DNA from 2 places in the Parazoarcus sp. PS-13 R2A genome. Region 1 is predicted to be linked to the other one. Evidence: riboswitches for the same ligand, from Rfam matches in the RefSeq annotation. Region 1 holds a riboswitch; the other holds the start of a gene.
The links. A riboswitch is a leader RNA that binds a small molecule or an ion and turns the genes downstream of it on or off. The one in region 1 is predicted to bind glycine.
Positions count from the first base shown of each region.

Region 2: linked by a shared signal. The riboswitch ahead of gcvT (glycine cleavage system aminomethyltransferase GcvT) and the one ahead of AC22G6_RS18665 (trimeric intracellular cation channel family protein) in region 1 are both predicted to bind glycine.

Region 1 covers NZ_JBYEXN010000024.1:64,029-73,343, forward strand. The annotation lists gene AC22G6_RS18655 (DUF2182 domain-containing protein) at 1-779, opposite strand, end outside; gene AC22G6_RS18660 (DUF1326 domain-containing protein) at 767-1,381, opposite strand; gene AC22G6_RS18665 (trimeric intracellular cation channel family protein) at 1,646-2,314, opposite strand; glycine riboswitch at 2,476-2,570, opposite strand; gene AC22G6_RS18670 (hypothetical protein) at 2,790-3,824, shown strand; gene AC22G6_RS18675 (CYTH domain-containing protein) at 3,958-4,506, shown strand; gene AC22G6_RS18680 (DUF5602 domain-containing protein) at 4,601-5,422, opposite strand; gene AC22G6_RS18685 (TetR/AcrR family transcriptional regulator) at 5,627-6,202, shown strand; gene AC22G6_RS18690 (SDR family NAD(P)-dependent oxidoreductase) at 6,312-7,046, shown strand; gene AC22G6_RS18695 (DsbA family protein) at 7,069-7,659, shown strand; gene AC22G6_RS18700 (transglutaminase family protein) at 7,738-8,598, shown strand; gene AC22G6_RS18705 (hypothetical protein) at 8,743-9,315, shown strand, end outside.
Region 2 covers NZ_JBYEXN010000007.1:131,274-140,588, reverse strand. The annotation lists gene gcvP (aminomethyl-transferring glycine dehydrogenase) at 1-1,839, opposite strand, end outside; gene gcvH (glycine cleavage system protein GcvH) at 1,907-2,290, opposite strand; gene gcvT (glycine cleavage system aminomethyltransferase GcvT) at 2,400-3,491, opposite strand; glycine riboswitch at 3,657-3,746, opposite strand; gene AC22G6_RS08915 (SurA N-terminal domain-containing protein) at 3,928-5,820, shown strand; gene fabI (enoyl-ACP reductase FabI) at 6,164-6,955, opposite strand; gene AC22G6_RS08905 (bestrophin family protein) at 7,087-8,043, shown strand; gene AC22G6_RS08900 (ABC transporter substrate-binding protein) at 8,165-9,315, shown strand, end outside.

The sequences.
Region 1 (9,315 bases):
AGCAGGAACAATCCTGCCAGGATCAGTGCGGCACTCGAGGCGCGCGTAAGCATGCGCGCGCCGGGGAACACCTTCTCGACGAAGACGAAGGCGGCGATCAGGGCGACCCAGATCAGATTCATGACCCCGGCCACGAAGAGCAACAGCATCAGCGCCCAGCAACAGCCGACACACCAGGCGCCGTGTTCGAGCCCCATTCTGAAAGCACCGCCTGCCCCGTCACGCCAGCGCGTCATGAAAAACTGGAGCGGGTTGCGGCACTTGCCGAGGCAGGCCTCCTTGAACGGTGTCAGTTGATAGATCCCTGCTGCGATCAAGGCCGCTGCGCCAAGCCCTGCGCTCGCAGTTGCCATCTCGGGCGTGAGCAGCGCAGCGTATTCGAGCCCCGTCTGCAGCAGCGTGGCCACGATGCTGAACAACGTCCACATCAGCAGATAGCCTGCAGCGAAGACCCACACCCCCGGCAGGACCTTGCCCACCGCACCGTTCTTTCGGACCAGGGTGCCGTACATGAGGATGGTGGGGGCTGCGCTGGGAAGCATCATGCCGGCCATCATCACCGTCCACATTACAAAGGTGAGCAGCAGCGCAGTGGCGTCCGTGGCGCGCGGCATGCTCTCCATCGCCATGCCTGCGTGATCCATTCCCGCTGCGCTGTGCCAGAGGTAGAGCCACGACAGCAACACCACCGCACCCAGCCCAAGGATCGCCAGCCAGCGATCCTTGCGCAACACGACTTCGATGCCGTCACTGTGGCAGGCAGCGCTCAGGCTGTCCATGCGAAGGGCGCAAAGTGGGCGTTACGCGTGCCGGAGGTATCCGACCAGTTGATCCCGAACACGTTGAAGATGGAGCGTGTCGCCTTGGCCAGCGCCAGCCGGCTGTTGACCGGATGCACGGTGTTCTCAAGGAAGAGCGGCTCGTCCGGGCGCACGCCGCTGGCGACCCCTTCGCAAGCCTGGTCGACCAGCTCACCGGCCTTGACGGCAAAGTTCATGCCATCGACGTCGAAAGTAACCGGCCGTCGCTCAACCCCCGCCATGCTGCCGACCAGGGGTGCCAGGTTTGCCATCGGCCCACCGGCAGCACCGGTCGCGATGGCGCTGATCGCTTCGACCTGCGCGTCCGACGCACTCTCATCGACGATCAGGCCCACCACGATGTTGCCCTCTGCCATCGCGTGCGGCGAATGCAGCATCACGACGAAGGACAGCCCGTCGAGCTTGAGCCCGTCCTTCTGCCCTTTGGTGATGTGCATCGCAATAGCGGCCTTGCAGTCGCCTTCAGTGGGCTGCGCGGTCAGGTTCGACGCGGCGCAGGGGCACAGATAGGTACAGTTGCATGTCTCCATGTACTGCCCTTCGATCTGCCAGTTTGCCATGATGTCCTCCTTTGCAGGTTTGGGTTATCAAGCGGCAATTGACAGCCAGAAAGTCAGCCTGCAGGCTCGACCGGCCATACCAGATTCAGTGTGATCAGATGCGACAATGCCCTTCCGACCCGATACGTACGACAGGTCTGGCACCTGTCCGAGTTTCAGCAAATTTGCTGAAAGATCATCGAACACACACTACTGAGGCTAGTTTGCGAAAGGAGCAGGGTCAAGGCGGCCATGTCCCCGCAGGCATTCGGAAAAGTGCCCGCGCTAGTCCCAGCGCTGCTGGTAGGAGAAGGTGGGCAGGCGCCAGCTGAACTGGATCGCAAGCATGCGGAACATGAAGCCACCAACAAAGCAGATCGCGGTATTGAGGTCGGAATCGAGCCCGGCTGCGCGCAGCACGAGGAACAAGGCGCACACAGTGAGCGAAACGCTCGCGTAGAGTTCGCGCCGGAACACGACCGGCACCTGGTTGCACAGCACGTCGCGCAGAATGCCGCCGCAGATCCCCGTCAGCATGCCGGACATCACAACGACCACGATCGGGTAGTCGAGGTTGAGGGCGACGTTGCAACCAATCAGCGAGAAAGCAATCAGGCCCATTGCATCGAAGATCAGGAAAGCGCGCTTCATGCGGTGAATGTAGGGCGCGATCAAGGTCGTAAGCAGCCCCGCCGAGATCACCAGATAGACGTAAGCGGGGTGTTGCGTCCAGCCAATCGGGTAATTGCCCAGCACGACATCGCGGATGGTGCCGCCACCAAGCGCGGTCACGAAGGCAATCACGGCAACACCGAAGATGTCCATGTTGCGGCGGCCCGCAGCAAGGGCGCCAGACATGGCCTCGGCGGCGATGGCAATCAGATAGATGAAAAGCAGAAGATCAACCTTTTGCGCAGCCAGGGGCTGGAAAAGGCTTGCAAGGCTCGGGTACATCAGGGGGCGACTCCGTTGGAAGACGAATCACGCACGCGTGCGTGGTCCGTTGCGCCTCTCCCCCTGTCCTTTTACCTGAGAGTTTCAGCCCTTTTCAGGACCAGCCCCTTCGGTGAGACGAAAGCCACCGGGGTGACTCTCGACTGCTCTCCAGTCGGCGAATGATCTCTGCGGTTCCGTATGCCTGAGCGATTATGGGAGCTTGCGCCTTCGGCGGAGACTGCATGTTCGCAGCTCTCTCTCCCGCAGAAGGCTTGGATTATCGTGACACCTCACACTGCGTGTCAATCTCAGTCCGCATGCTCCGGCAGCGCCCCCAGGCAAACGGGCATACGCGCGTTCCTTGCGCAGCACCGAAAGTGACCGATGCGGGCGCGCTCGATGAATGGAATGCGTGCGACCCGACGGCTCGAAGAATCGGGCTCATGTATGACAAACTAGTGCGCAATGATGTTTTTGTCTTCCGGGAGTCAGCATGGAATTGAATCGGGGCCATCTCAAGGATGCGACCACGCAGGGCCTGATTACCGAGCAGCAGGCAGACCAACTCTGGACCTTCCTGCTCGCGCAGGGCAGCAATTCCCCGAGCTTTCGCGCCACCCACATCCTTTACTACCTTGGCGGGCTGATCGCGATCGGTGCGATGAGTCTGTTCATGAACATCGGCTGGGAGCGCTTCGGTGGATGGGGTCTGTTCTTCATTGCGCTGGCCTATGCCGGTGCAGGCCTGTGGCTCACCGAGTCCTTCCTCAAGCGCCACCGCCTGCCGATCCCAGCCGGCATCACGGCGACCTTTGCTGTCGCCCTGACACCGCTGGCGGTCTATGGACTGCAATCCGCCCTCGGCTTCTGGGCTGATGGCCGCGTCTTCCGCGAATACCATACGCACATCGACTGGCGCTGGATGCTCATGGAGTTCGCCACCCTGGCGACCGGAGTGATCATGCTATGGCGCTATCGCCTGCCCTTCCTGGTGATGCCGGTTGCCGTCACGCTCTGGTACATGAGCATGGATCTCGCCCCTTTCCTCGCGGCAGACGCCGACCACGGCTGGGCCTTGCGCAAGCTGGTTTCGCTCTGGTTTGGCCTGCTCATGGTCCTGCTCGCATTCTGGGTGGACGTACGAACCCGACACGTCAGGGACTACGCCTTCTGGCTTTACCTGTTTGGCGTCATCGCGTTCTGGGGCGGGCTGTCGTCGATGAACTCCGACAGCGAGCTCAGCAAGTTCATCTACCTGTGCATCAACCTGATCATGATCGCCGTCGGCGCCACCCTCTCGCGCAGAGTCTTTGCCGTGTTCGGCGGACTCGGCGCGGCGGGTTACCTCGCGCACCTGGCAAACGAAGTGTTCAAGGACAGCATGCTGTTTCCGGTCGTCCTCACCCTCATCGGTCTCGGCGTCGTCTATCTGGGTGTCGTCTGGCAGCGCCACGAAACCACGATCAGCCATCGCCTGCGTGCCCTGCTGCCCGCACCGGTTCGGGAACTGGTCGAACGGCGAACCTGACCAGAGCATGCTGCGTTTGCAGGCACACCTCCGGCGAAAAAGCCGGGGGCGCGCTTCTCTGATCAAGGTCAATTTTAGCGACCCGTCATCTGCTAGAATCCATTTACTCAAAAGCAAAAGCGGCAGCCCCCAAATGGCACTCGAGATTGAACGCAAGTTCCTCGTGCGCGACATCAGGTTCTTGCAGGATGCTCAGGGCGAAAACATCGTTCAGGGCTATGTCGCCAAAGAGCAAGGAGCAATGAGTACGCGTGTCAGGATTCGCGCAGACCGTGCCTTTCTGACCATCAAGGGGCCACGCTCCGGGATCACGCGTGACGAGTTTGAATACCCCATTCCCATCGCCGATGCTGTCCGCATGCTGTCGGCCTACTGCAACGATCGCATCGTTCGCAAGACACGCTACCTGGTGCATTTCCACACGCAGACCTTCGAGGTAGACGTCTTCGAGGGCAAGCATGCCGGACTCGTCGTCGCAGAGATCGAACTGCCGCACGAGGGCGCGTCGATCGTGCTGCCCCACTGGATCGACAGGGAGGTCACCTCCGACCCGCGATTCGGCAATTTCCGGCTTGCACAGACTCAACAGATTCCGGAGAACGTCGATCTCCACTGGTGGCCAGGCCCCCGCCACAGCACAGGCGGCGCAGCCAACATGACCGGCCTGAAGCTCATCGCCTGAAAAGCCTCGCCAGCGACGCCCTTGGTGCGACTGCGCAGCAGATCGTGGTCTGAGCACGGGATCGCGCTGACGCTCGGCGCACCGTGCAGGCAATCTACCGCAGATCCTCCAGCGCGATCTCGTACACCTGGTGCGCTTCGTCAAACGCAACCCGATACGACGACGGATAGGCACCGGGCCAGGAATACCTCGCCGGCCGTGACACCGGCAGCGAAACCGACGGTTTCGATTTCAGATACGCCAGCGAGACCATCGGCTCGATGAAGGTCAGCCGCTTGTTGTAATAGCCGTAGATGAACGCCGCGTTGAATGGCTGCTGCTGAAACTCCCCGCTTGCCGGGTTGACCGCATGCACCCCCATCTTCGACTTCGCAGTACCAGGCGGCAGAATGTAACCGGCCGCCATCAACTCAGCGGGCGGTTGCTGATCCGGGGCTCCCGATTCATCCGGGTTGGCAAACACGATCCTTTCCACCTCCCCGCGATCGACCACGTAGAAATGGAAGTCAAAGTGCGGCACGTCGTAGACCTTAGACGGCGCATGACCGGTCGGCTCCCAATTCACCACCACGTGATCGACAACGGTCTTCGGCCCGCTCGCCGGCATTGGCAACAGGTAGGGAACGTCAGAACGCTCGCCTGGCACCCTCGTCGGCAAACCGTCTAGCGCTGCTGCCGTCATCACCACGCCGATCGAGGTCACCGCGCCGTTCGCGCCGGTCCGGACCATGGCGTATGCCTCGCCCTTGCCAATCGCCACCGCCGATCCGGCATGGGTGCCCACCTGCCCGAATGCCGGTCTCAGGCCCAATGCCGACACGAGGGCGATCGCAATGATCAGCCCCGGAAATCGTTTGCTTGTCCGCTTCATGATGCCCTCCCGATTGAGGTCAACGAACAGATCAGGCGCGCGCACGATCGTCGCCCCCCTGCATCTCAATCTAGCTGATCGCAGGCGGAGTGCAATGAGCGCTGCGGATGGGGTCGGCTGCGCTGGCGCTCAAGGTCGCACAACGCCCCACCGCTGGCCCTTCCTCACAAAGGGTGAGCCGGGCGCTGGCCAGGGCCGCAGATCCCATCTGCGTTTGACATTCTGTACCGGCCGTTCCACTATGAAAACATGGCTCGCACAATCGAATTCAATCCGGCAACGGCGCGCAACAGTGCGCTCGTGCTGTTCTGGCGCAAGGGTTACCAGGCAACGTCGCTGGCAGATCTGCTCGACACCATGGCGATCAGCCGCAGCAGTTTCTACGCCACGTTTGTCGATAAGCGCAGCCTGTTTCTGGCCTGTCTGGACCTGTTTGCCCAGCGCTCGATCGACATGATTGCCCAGTCGCGCACCGAGATGCCGCCACTCGAAGCCTTGCACAGTTTCTTCGTGCGCAATTTCACTGCCCCTCGGGGCAACAGATCGCAATGGGGCTGCATGCTGGTGAGCACCGTTCTGGAAATGGCCGACGTGGACGACGAACTCAGCGCCCGCGCAAGCACCCATCTTGATGCATTCAAGGCAGCCTTCGAAGGCTGCCTGATCGACGCGCATTGCGAGCCGAAGCGCGCGTCGGACCTGGCCGATCTTCTGATGCTGCTCAATGAAGGCGTGCGCGTGTCCAGTCGTCGAAATCTCCCGCCGGATCAGATCACCGCGGCAATAGACACCACCTTTCGCCTGATACGGCGTGACCTCGGTTGAAACGGCCCATGAACAACGATTGCCCCGTCAAAGGGCAGCGCAGTGCGCGGCCTGCGACCTCAGGTGAAACGCACGCTTCGATGCATGACACACGGAATGGAGCCCAGCCATGAACCCTCACCCCACCCCCACCGAAGTCTGCCTGGTTGTCGGCGCAGGCGATGCCACCGGCGGTGCGATCGCAAGACGCTTCGCACGAGAAGGCCTGCATGTGGTGGCAAGTCGCAGGCGCGGGGACCTCTCCCGGCTTGTGGCAGGCATCGAAGCCGCCGGCGGCAGCGCAACCGCCGTGCACTCGGACGCGCGCGATGAGGATGCGGTCAGGGCGCTGGTGGCAAAGGCCGAACAGATCGGCCCGATCACGGCCTGTATCTTCAACGTCGGCGGCAATGTGCGGTTCCCGATCGAGGAAACAAGCGCTCAGGTTTACCGCAAGGTCTGGGAGATGTGCGCCTTCGCGGCATTTCTGGTCGGACGCGAGGTCGTCGAACCCATGCGCAAACGCGGCCATGGCACCATCCTCTTCACCGGCGCCTCGGCCAGTCTGCGCGGAAACACCGGGTTCGCCGCCTTCGCCGGCGGCAAACATGCCTTACGCGCGCTCGCACAAAGCATGGCGCGTGAACTCGGCCCCGAGGGCGTGCATGTCGCCCACGTCATCATTGATGGCCTGATCGACAACCCATCAACCAAGGCACTTTTCCCCGACATCTTCGAGGCGCGCATGCCAGACGGCATCCTTCGTCCCGACGATATCGCCGAGGCTTATTGGCAACTGCACAGGCAGCCACGCAGCGCATGGACCTTCGAAATGGACCTGCGTCCCTATAAAGAACAATGGTGACCCCGGGAACAGGAGACAGATCATGAGCAAATCCTTCGATTTCTATTTCGACTTCGCCTCGCCCTTTGGCTTCCTTGGCAGCCGCAAGGTCTCCGCCCTGGCCAAAGCCATCGGGCGGGACGTGAACTGGCGTCCGTTCCTGATCGGCGCGGTATACAAGGCACACGGCGGCCTGCCGCTCGACCATCCGCTGAAGAAGGACTACGTCTTCAAGGACTTCTTCAGGCGCGCAAAACTGGACGGCATTGCCGAGGTCAGGGTCCCTGCCAACTTCCCCGCCAACCCGATCCCCCCGTCGCGCCTGGCCTACTGGGTTGAACGCGAAGCCCCGGAAAAGATGGGTGCCTTCGTCGAGGCCGCCTACCGGGCCTACTGGATCGACGGCAAGGACACCTCCGACCCAAACGTCGCGCTGGATGTCGCTGCAAGCCTCGGATTCGACCGCGACGCGGCTGCAGCTGGCGCGCAAGAGCAGGACATCAAGGACCGGTTGAGACACGAAACCGAGAATGCCCTCGCGCGCGGCGTGTTTGGCTCGCCCTTCATCCTGATCGACGGCGAACCGTTCTGGGGCACCGACCGTTTCGACGACATCGAGCGCCTCTATCGCTGAGCCGCAGGTGGCCGTTTGTCTCCGGTTCGCGTCCGCTTAAAGTGTTAGTCTGGAAGTCCTTCAGGAGGCCGCACCGCCGTGACTCAAATTCGAATCAGTCATACAACGGTCTATCACTATCGCACCGCGGTCAGCCTGAACCCGCATCGGCTGATGCTGCGCCCAAGAGAAAGTCGCGAGCTGCAACTCATGTCGCACACCTTGAATGTATCGCCCGACGCGTCAGTCACCTGGGCGCACGATGTGTCGGGCAATGCGGTTGCGACGGCGTCCTTCGCCGGCATGACCGACACGTTGCAGATCGAAAGCAACATCGAACTGAACCTCACCGGCAACCCCTGGCCGATCTTCAATATTGCGGCGACGGCCATCAACTTTCCCTTCTTCTATTCGAACGATGATCGCGCCGACCTCGGCGCCCTCGCGATCCAGCAATACCTCGATCCGATGGGGCGCCTCCAGAAGTGGGCCCGGTCATTCGTGCGGGGTCCGGCGCCCGACACGCTGGAACTGCTGAAGGCGATCAGCCACGGCGTATCCGAAGCCCTGCAATACGAGGTGCGCGAAAGCGAAGGCACCCAGACACCGAACGAATCGCTCGACCGCGGGAGAGGGTCGTGCCGCGACTTCGCCGTACTGTTTGCCGAAGCAGTGCGCAGCCTCGACATGGGCGCCCGCATCGTGTCTGGCTACCTGTACGACCCGCAAAGCACGGCTACGGGCTCCTCGGGCTCCGGCTCCACCCATGCGTGGGCCGAGGTCTATGTGCCCGGGGCGGGCTGGATCAACTTCGACCCGACCAACCGCAGTATCGGCGGATTCAACCTGGTTCCGGTCGCCGTCGCCCGCGACATCAGGCAGCTGATGCCGGTGTCGGGCAGCTACCTTGGCGCGCCTGACGCATTCGCAGGGATGGAGGTCGAGGTCCGGGTAAGCTGAGCGGTCGGCCCCGGGAAGAGCACTGATCCTTGCGTCGCAAGGCTGATGGCGAGCCCTCCACCCACAGCGGAATTGTCGCCTGAATAGCTGGACCTGACAGATCGAGCTGCTAGAGTTCAAGCTGACTTGCGTCAGGGGCATGCGATGAGACGCGCGCTGGGCTATCTGCTGGTCATCCTCTCGGTTTGCGTAGCCTTGCTCGGCCTGTCGGCGCAGCTCGGCCGGGACGCCACCTTGACAGCGGCGACCGTGGATTCGATTGCAGCGGTGGATGAAGCGCGTGACTACCTGTCGGTGACGCGCGGGGTGATCGCCAGCGAGGGGCGCTGGCTGATGCGCCGGATTGACGACAACTATCTGATCCCGGTCTTCGCGCAAGGCGACGCACTCACCCCCCGGCCCGCACCGCGTCTGTTTGCCCTGGTGCCGCTCGATGAACTCCCCGGTGTTTTCGTGTTGCCAGACGCACCCAATGGCGCGATACGGATCGACATCGCGGGTCAGCGCAGCAGCCAGTGCGCCTCGCCCGCAACCCGCATGTATGCCCCGGACGAAAGCCCGGCGACAGCGCTTGAGTCAGTGCCCTGCGTTCTGCATGGGCGGGTGCCCGCGCCGCTGTACGCGGTCGTTATCGGTCTTGTGATCATCCTGCTGCCATTTGGCCTGTTATCCATCTGGTTGCTTCGGCCGCGTCAGGCAACGCAGAAATCAGCCCCG
Region 2 (9,315 bases), on a different contig from region 1:
CGCGGTGGCAGGGTTGGTGCCGTGCGCGGACTTCGGGATCAGACAGACCTTGCGCTGGGTGTCGCCACGGCTGGCATGGTAGCGGGCGATGGCGACGAGACCGGCGTATTCGCCCTGCGCACCCGAGTTGGGCTGCATGCAGATTGCGGGAAAGCCGGTCACGGCGCGCAGGTAGTCGGCCAGCCCTTCGATCATCTGCAGGTAGCCCGTTGCCTGTTCACGCGGCGCGAAGGGGTGCAGATTGGCAAACTCCGGCCAGGTCACCGGAATCATCTCGCTGGTGGCGTTCAGCTTCATCGTGCAGGAGCCGAGCGAGATCATCGAATGGTCGAGCGCGAGGTCGCGGTTCTGCAGCTTCTTGAGGTAGCGCAGCATCTCGTGTTCGGTGTGGTGAGTGTTAAACACCGGGTGCGAGAGCACCGCGTCCGTGCGCAACAGGCCGGCCGGGATGGCGCCGCCAGCCTGTGCGACGCTGACGTCGAGAGCGTCGACATTGGCGGTGGCGCCGAAGCAGCCCAGCACGGTCTGAATGTCTTCCCGGGTCGTGGTTTCATCGACCGATACACCGATCGAGGTGGCCGACGCATGACGCAGGTTGTAACCGGCGGTGTCTGCGGCGGTCAGGATCTGCGCGGTGTGAACACCCGTATCGACTTCAATGGTGTCGAAGAAACTTGCGCTTGCGAGCTTGAAGCCGGCAGCACGCAGGCCTTCGGCGAGGATGGCAGCGTGGCGGTGAATGCGCGCAGCGATGGTCTTCAACCCTTGCTGGCCGTGATAGACCGCGTAGAAGCCGGCCATGTTGGCCAGCAGCACCTGCGAGGTGCAGATGTTGGAGTTGGCCTTCTCGCGACGGATGTGCTGCTCGCGGGTCTGCAGTGCCATGCGCAGCGCGGTATTGCCACGGGCGTCCTTCGACACGCCGATGATGCGGCCCGGCATCGAGCGCACATGCGCCTCACGCGTGGCAAAGAAGGCAGCGTGCGGGCCGCCGAAGCCCATCGGCACGCCGAAACGCTGGGCCGAGCCGAGCGCGATGTCGGCGCCGAGCGAGCCCGGGCTCTTGAGCAGCACCAGCGCCATCAGGTCCGAGGCCACGGCGACCACGGCACCTTTCGCCTTCAGTGCAGCGATCGGGGCCGCGAGGTCAGCAACTGCGCCATGAGCATTCGGGTACTGCAGCAGCGCGCCGAACACATCGTGCTCGCCGGCGCTGGCCGCATCGCCGAACACGAGTTCGTAGCCGAAGAAATGCGCACGGGTGCGCACCACGTCGATGGTCTGCGGGAAGGTGGCCGCATCGACATAGAATGCGTTGGATTTCGACTTCGATACGCGGCGCGCCATGGTCATGGCTTCGGCTGCGGCGGTGGCTTCGTCCAGCAGCGAGGCGTTGGCCAGCTCCAGCCCGGTGAGGTCGATCACCATCTGCTGATAGTTCAGCAGCGCCTCGAGGCGGCCCTGCGCGATCTCGGCCTGGTACGGGGTGTAGGCGGTGTACCAGCCCGGGTTCTCCATCACGTTGCGCAGGATCACCGCGGGCGTGTGGGTGCCGTAGTAACCGGCGCCGATCATGGAGCGCTTGACGACGTTCTTCTCCGCGAGCTTGCGCAGGGCTGCCAGCGCAACATGCTCGGGCTGGGGCTCGGCCAGTGGCAGCGGCGCCTCGAGGCGGATGGCGGCCGGAACCGTCTGGTCGATGAGGGCATCGACGTCGGGCAGGCCGATGGCTGCACACATCTGAGCGATCTCGTCGGCATTGGGGCCGATGTGACGATGGATGAAGGCATCGCGCTGCTCAAGCTGCGCAAGCGGGGCGGAGAGGAGGGTGTCTGTCATGTCGGATACGGCTGGCAAGGTGGTGCGGAGCGGCTGGCAGACACCTGTCGGTGTCTGCCGAGGCGTCTTACTGAGCGGTTTCGGCGGTGTAGCCGGCAGCATCGAGCAGGCCGTCAACATCGGCTGCATTGGTGGGCTTGAGCTTGAACAGCCAGGCGCTGTACGCGTCGGCGTTGACGCTCTCGGGCGCATCGGCAACGTCCTGGTTGGCAGCGATGACCTCACCGGCGACCGGTGCGTAGATGTCGGAGGCGGCCTTGACCGACTCGATCACTGCGCAGGCTTCCTTGGCTGCAAGCTGGCGACCGGCTTCGGGGAGTTCGAGGAAGACCACGTCGCCGAGCGCTTCCTGAGCGTGGTCGGTGACACCGATGGTCAGGCTGCCGTCGGCTTCGACGCGGACCCATTCATGGGAGGTGGTGTACTTGAGATCAGCGGGGACGTTGCTCATGGAAATCTCCAGGATGTGTTCGCAATGCGAAAAGAAATGGCGGAAACGAGGGACTGCGGAATGATGGTGAGAGTGGCTGGCCGGCACATGGCCGGTCAGCAATCGTAAATCAGGCGACTGCCTTGCCGTTGCGTGCGAAGGGCAGGCGAACGGCGCGGGCCTTGAGCAGCTTGCCCCGCACCTCGACTTCGACGGCGTCGCCGGCTTCGACTTCGAGCGGCAGGCGGGCGAACGCAATCGATTTTTCCAGCGTCGGCGAGAAGCTGCCGCTGGTGGTTTCGCCTTCACCGGCTTGCGTGACCACTTTCATGTGCGAGCGCAGCACACCCTTGTCCTCGAGAATGAGGCCCAGCACGCGACGGCTGGCAGGTTGGGCAAGGAGTGCTGCCTTGCCGACGAAATCGCGCGACTCGTCCTTGAAATCGACGGTCCAGCTCAGGCCTGCGTTCAAGGGCGACACTTCTTCGTCCATGTCCTGGCCGTAGAGGTTCATGCCGGCCTCAAGGCGCAGCGTGTCGCGTGCGCCGAGCCCGCAGGGCGCAACACCCGCAGCGGTCAGGGCGACCCAGGCTGCAACGGCCTGGTCGGCAGGCAGTGCGATCTCGAAGCCGTCTTCGCCGGTGTAGCCGGTGCGGCCGACAAAGATGTCGCCGATGGCTGCGCCCGAGAAGGGCTTGAGCGGCTCGCTCGCGGCACGCAGTGCGGGCAGCGCCTGCCAGGTCTTCTCACGTGCGTTCGGACCCTGCACGGCGATCATGGCCAGATCGCGGCGGGCATTGAGGCTGACGTTGGTGCCGGTGCCTGCAATCTGCTTGCGCATCCAGGCCACGTCCTTGTCGGCGGTGCCGGCGTTGACCACGATGCGGTAGCTGGTGTCGGACAGACGGTAGACGATCAGGTCGTCGATCACGCCACCGTTCTCATTGAGCATGCACGAGTACAGCGCCTTGCCCGGTTCCTTGAGCTTGGCGACGTCGTTGGCGAGCAGGCCGCGCAGATAGGGCGTGGCGTCAGCGCCATCGAGATCGAGCGACAGCATGTGCGAAACGTCAAACATGCCGGCGTCGCGACGCACTGCATGGTGCTCTTCGATCTGCGAGCCGTAATTGACCGGCATGGCCCAGCCGGCGAAGTCGACCATGCGAGCGCCTGCGGCGACATGGGTGGCGTGAAGAGGGGTCTGTCTGACGGGTGCGTTCATGGAGGCTCCGGGCAAGTAAACGAAAAAAGGGGCGAAGCCGGCATGATGCCTGTTCGCCCCATCTGTCCCTTGTACCTGAGAGATTCCAGCACGGTGTGCCGGGTGCCCCTTCGGTGGATGTGCAGCCGGCTCTCGCACGCGCTCACATCACTCTCCAGAATTTCCATGCTGTGCGCGGTCCTTTTGCCTGAGCGATTCCGGGGGGTTACGCCTTCGGCGACTCTCTACGGGAGAGTGCTCTCCCGCGCAACGTGGCGGAAGATAGCATCCCGTGGGGCCGGGTCGCAACAGCAATTTGCGAGTGCGTGGCCTTGAGCGAGCGCTGCCGGTCGCGGTCATGCAGGCAGCCATCGGTCAGGATGCGCTACACTCCCGCCTCTGGCGCAAGCCTCACCGGTTTTGGCCACCCCATTTTTTAGTTTTCACGGAAATCGAGATGTTCGAGGCTGTCCGCACCAACCCACGCGTCGCACAGGTCATTCTGGCCCTTCTTATCGTTCCCTTCGCCTTCTTCGGCCTGGATTCGTACTTTACGGACGGACCGGGCGGGGGCGAGGTTGCAACCGTCGGTGGCACGCCGATCATGGCGGTGGAGTTCGACCAGGCGCTGCGCGAGCAGCAGGATCGCCTGCGCAATTCCTCCGACGGTCCGGTGGATCGCACTCTGCTTGAGTCCGAGGCACTGCGTCGCGCGGTGATCGAGAACCTGGTCAATCGCCGGGTGCTTGCACTTTATGCGGCAGAAAACCGCTTGGTAGTGACGCCCGCCCAGTTGCAGCAGACCATCTCCGAAGTGCCTTCGTTTCAGCAGGACGGCCGCTTCTCGCTCGAGCGTTACGAGGCGCTGCTGCGTGCCCAGGGGATGACGCCTGCGATGTTCGAAGCACGTCTCGCTCAGGACGTCCGGGTTCAGCAACTGGCTCTGCCGGTGGGTGAGGGCTCGTTCGCCGCGGTCGCGTCGGCCTCGCGCTTTCTCTCGGCGCAGCTTGAAGAGCGCGAAGTCAGCGAGCTGAAGTTCCCGGTCAGCCGCTTCGCGGGCGAAGTGAAGCTGACCGATGAAGCGGTGCAGAAATACTACGATGCCAACGGCGCGAGTTTCGAGCGCCCGGCCCGGGTGAAGGTCGAGTACGTGGTTTTCGATGAAGCCGCACTGCAGCAGCAGGTCAGCGTGAGCGACGAAGAGATCAAGGCCTTTTATGAAGAGAACCGCAGTCGCTTCGGTCAGCCTGAAGAGCGTCAGGCACGTCACATCCTGATCCAGGTTGCGGCCGATGCGGACGAAGAGACGGTCAAGAAGGCGCGTGCTCAGGCTGACGATATCCGGGCCCGCCTGAAGAAGGACCCGAGCCAGTTCGAAGCGCTGGCGGAGGAGTTTTCGCAGGATCCGGGCTCGTCATCGCGTGGCGGCGACCTGGGTTACTTCGGCCGCGGGATGATGGTGCAGGCGTTCGAGGATGCAGCCTTCTCCCAGGCCAAGGGTGAGATCGGTGAAGTGGTTCGCTCCGACTTCGGCTTCCACATCATCCAGGTCAGCAACATTCGTGCTGAGAGCACCCGTCCGCTCGAGGCCGTGCGTGAAGAACTGCGTGCCGAGCTGAGCAAGCAGGCGGCAGGACGTCGCTTCGCGGAGCTGGCCGAGCAGTTTTCCAACACCGTCTACGAGCAGGCTGACAGCCTCAAGCCCGTCGCCGACCTGCTCAAACTGCCGATTCAGAAGAGCGACTGGGTGCCCCGTGACGCCGAAGCCCTCGGCACCCATCGCAACGCACAGCTGATCGAGGCCGTGTTTTCGGATGACGCGGTCAAGCATCGCCGCAATACGCAGGCGATCGAAGTGGGTGGCAATACCCTGATCTCCGCCCGTGTCACGGACTACGAGGCCGCTCAGCGCCCGCCGCTGGCAGAGGTGAAGTCTGCGATCGAGAAGCAGCTGATCACCGAAGAGGCGGGCCGTCTGGCTGCCGAGGCCGGTGCGGCCGCACTGGCGGCGCTGCAGAAGGGCGAGTCGGTCGACGGCGCGTGGCTTGCCACGCGCAAGCTGCAGCGCGGCGCACCTGCGCTGCCGGGCAATGCAATGCAGGCGGTGTTCTCGGCCTCGAGCGTGAAGCTGCCGGCCTACGCGGGTGTCGCCCAGTTTGGTGAGGGTTACTCGATCTATCGTATTGAGTCGATCAACCGCCCGACGCTTGCAGCCGACGATCCGCGGGTTGCGGCCGTCGTGAGTCAGTATTCACGCGTACTTGCCGAGCGTGACTTCGCTGGTCTGGTTGCCGAGCTTCGCCGGCGCTACGAGGTTTCAATCAATCTGCCCGCTGTGCAGACGAATTAACGGGCGCGCCGCTACCCGCACTTAGGGGTAACGGGTCTTGAGTATCGGCGGCACGGTTTGTTGCCCGTCGAGAAAAGCGTCCCGCCAGGGGGCTGAGCGCTTAGCGGCGCTTGGCCCCTTTTCGTTTCGGAGCCAGGCGAGCTTGATGCGGCGGATGTCCACTGTCAGCTGACGGGATGAACGAGGACGGGCGCTGAGCGTGCGCCATCGGCGATACCGAGTATCGGCATGACGGGATGCGGCGTCCCGGCGCGCATAAAAAAGCCCGGCGCATCTGCGACCGGGCTTTCTTGCGACTGCAGCGAGCACATGTCCGGGCTTTGGCACCGGACCTGTTTCGGTGTTACATCGGGTCCGCGTTGCCGAGGGCAGTGGTGTTGAATCCGGCGTCCACATACATGATCTCGCCGGTCATGCCGCTTGCCAGATCGGAGCACAGGAAGGCGGCGGCGTTGCCCACTTCCTCAATGGTCACATTGCGGCGCAGCGGAGCATTGTGTTCGTTGAACGACAACAGCTTGCCGAAGCTGCCGATGCCGGATGCGGCAAGGGTCTTGATCGGGCCGGCCGAAATGCCGTTCACGCGTGTGCCCTCAGGTCCGAGACAGACCGCCATGTAGCGCACGGAGGCTTCCAGGCTGGCTTTTGCGAGGCCCATGATGTTGTAGTTCGGCATGGTGCGAACCGCGCCCAGGTAGGACAGCGTGAGCAGGGCGCCGTTGCGCCCCTTCATCAGCGGACGCGCAGCCTTGGCCAGCGCGGGGAAGCTGTAGGCGCTGACTTCCTGCGACAGGCGGAAGCCTTCGCGGGTGAATCCGTCCAGGAAATCACCTTCGAGCGCATCGCTCGGCGCAAAGGCGATCGAGTGCACCAGGCCGTCGAGTCCGTCCCACTGCGCACCCAGCTGCACGAACAGATCATTGATCTGTTCGTCGTCCTGAACATCACAGGGAAACAGCATCGTGCTGTCGAAATCTGCGGCGAGTTTGGCGACACGGTCCTGAAAACGGTCATTCACGTAGGTGAACGCGAGTTGTGCGCCTTCGCGATGCATGGCCTTGGCAATACCGTAAGCAATCGAACGGTTGCTCAGCAGCCCGGTGATGAGGATCCGTTTACCGGCGAGAAAGCCCATGGAATCAAAACTCCGAATGACAGAACGCGAGATTATAGCGAAAACAGCCACTGCGGAAGGGAGATGGGCGCCTCAAGGACAAGAACGGCTACAAGTGAGTTGCCGCCTGCGGCCGAAAACCTGCCAGAATCGTGGCTGTAACCCCCCCATTCACCGGGCTGTGCGCCCCATATATCGTGATCGTTCGTCCTCGTCCCCACTGGCTTCACCTGTTGTTCGTTCGCCACGGCTCCATCATTTACCGTATTTTTCCGCAGCTGCTGTTCACCACCGGCCTTGCAGGCGTGGTCGTGCTGGCACACGGGCAGCTGTTCCACTGGAAGGTGACGCTGACCTCCAGCCCGTTTTCGCTGATGGGCGTCGCACTCGCAATCTTTCTCGGTTTTCGCATCAACGCCAGCTACGACCGTTACTGGGAAGCACGCAAGCTGTGGGGGCGGCTGCTGATCGAATCACGCAACCTGACCCGGCAGGCGCTGACGCTCACCACCGCGGGTGAGGGTGTGCGAGAGTTTGCGCAGACGCAGATTGCGTTCGTGCGGACGCTGCGAAACCAGTTGCGCGGTCTCCCGCTGGCGCAAGGTCTCGACGGGCTGATTCCTCCGGAGCGGATCGAGCGACTGGCTGCAGCGCGGTTCGCGCCCAGCCTTGTGCTCTTGTGGCTGGCGGAATGGGTGCGTGATCGGCGGGAGCGCGGCGAGATCGAACCGATCCTTGCGCAACGCATGGAAACGCCCCTGGGCGGTTTCTCCGATGTGCTCGGCGGCTGTGAGCGGATTGCAAGCACGCCCCTGCCGTTTACCTACTCGGTCATCCTTCACCGTACGGTGTACCTTTACTGCATGATGCTGCCCTTCGGGCTCGTCGACAGCATCGGGCTGATGACGCCGGTGGTCGTGGCCTTCGTGTCCTACACCTTTTTTGCGCTTGAAGCGCTCAGTGACGAAATTGAGGAGCCTTTCGGAAACATGCCCAACGACCTCGCGCTTGACGCGATGACTGCCGGCATCGAAGCCAGTTTGCGCGAGATGCTGGGCGAGGTCCCTGCATCTGCGATGTTGCCCGATGCGCGCTACGTTCTGAGTTGATGGCACGAGACCGGCATACGTGATTTCAGGATCGATCATCCCATTGGCGCAGGCCTGCATCCGGAGGCGGTCCCGTAGCCTTGCAGCACTGCTGTGCGTGCTTGCGGCAGGCTGCGGCCCCGTGCTGAACGACCCTTACCCGGCGGCCGAACGCGGCCAGAACATCCTGTACACGGCGTTCACCCAGCAGCCGAAGCACTTCGATCCGGTGCAGTCCTACAGTGAGGACGAAGCAACCTTCCTCTATCAGATCATCGAGCCCCCGCTGCAGTATCACTTCCTGAAACGTCCCTATGTGCTGGAGCCCGCCGTGGCGGAGGCGGTGCCGGGCGTGCGGTTCTACGATGCGGGTGGCCGCGAACTGAAGAGCGATGCAGATCCCGCCAAGGTGGCGAAGAGTGTGGTCGAGATCCGCATCCGTCCGGGCATCATGTATCAGCCCCATCCGGCTTTCGCACGTGACGACGCCGGTGCCCCCCGCTACATGGGGCTGGACGATGCGGCGCTGCGTGGCGTGCGTACGCTGTCCGATTTTTCCGAGACCGGGACGCGCGAGCTGGAGGCGGGCGACTTCGTTCATCAGTTGAAGCGGCTGGCAGACCCCCATCTTCATTCGCCGATTTTCGAGCTGATCGCAGAGTATCTGCCTGGCCTCAAGACCCTTCAGGCGGAACTGGTCGAGGCCGGGAAAACGTCCAAGGGCTGGATCGACGTCGGGGATTTCGAGCTTGCCGGGGTTGAGGTGGTCGATCGCTACACCTACCGGATCAGTCTGAAGGGCGTCTACCCACAGTTCCTGTACTGGCTGAGCATGCCATTCTTCGGGCCTGTTCCGCCCGAAGTGGATCGCTTCTTCGGGCAGCCCGGCATGGCCGAGCGCAATCTGTCGCTCGATCGCTGGCCGGTGGGTACAGGGCCCTACATGCTGGTGGAAAACAACCCGAATTCCCGCATGGTGCTCGCCCGCAATCCCAACTTCAGGCTCGATCGCTATCCTTGCGAAGGTGAGGCTGGCGATGCCGAGGCGGGTTTGCTGGCCGATTGCGGCAAGCCGCTGCCTTTTGTCGACAAGGTCGTGTTCTCGCGCGAACGCGAAGGCATTCCGTACTGGAACAAGTTTCTGCAGGGCTATTACGACGCTTCTGGCGTGTCCTCGGACAACTTCGACCAGGCGGTGACAATGACCAGCCAGGGTGAAGTGAACCTGTCCGAGGACATGGAGCAGAAGGGTATCAGGCTGCTGACCTCGGTATCGCCCGCGGTCTTCTACCT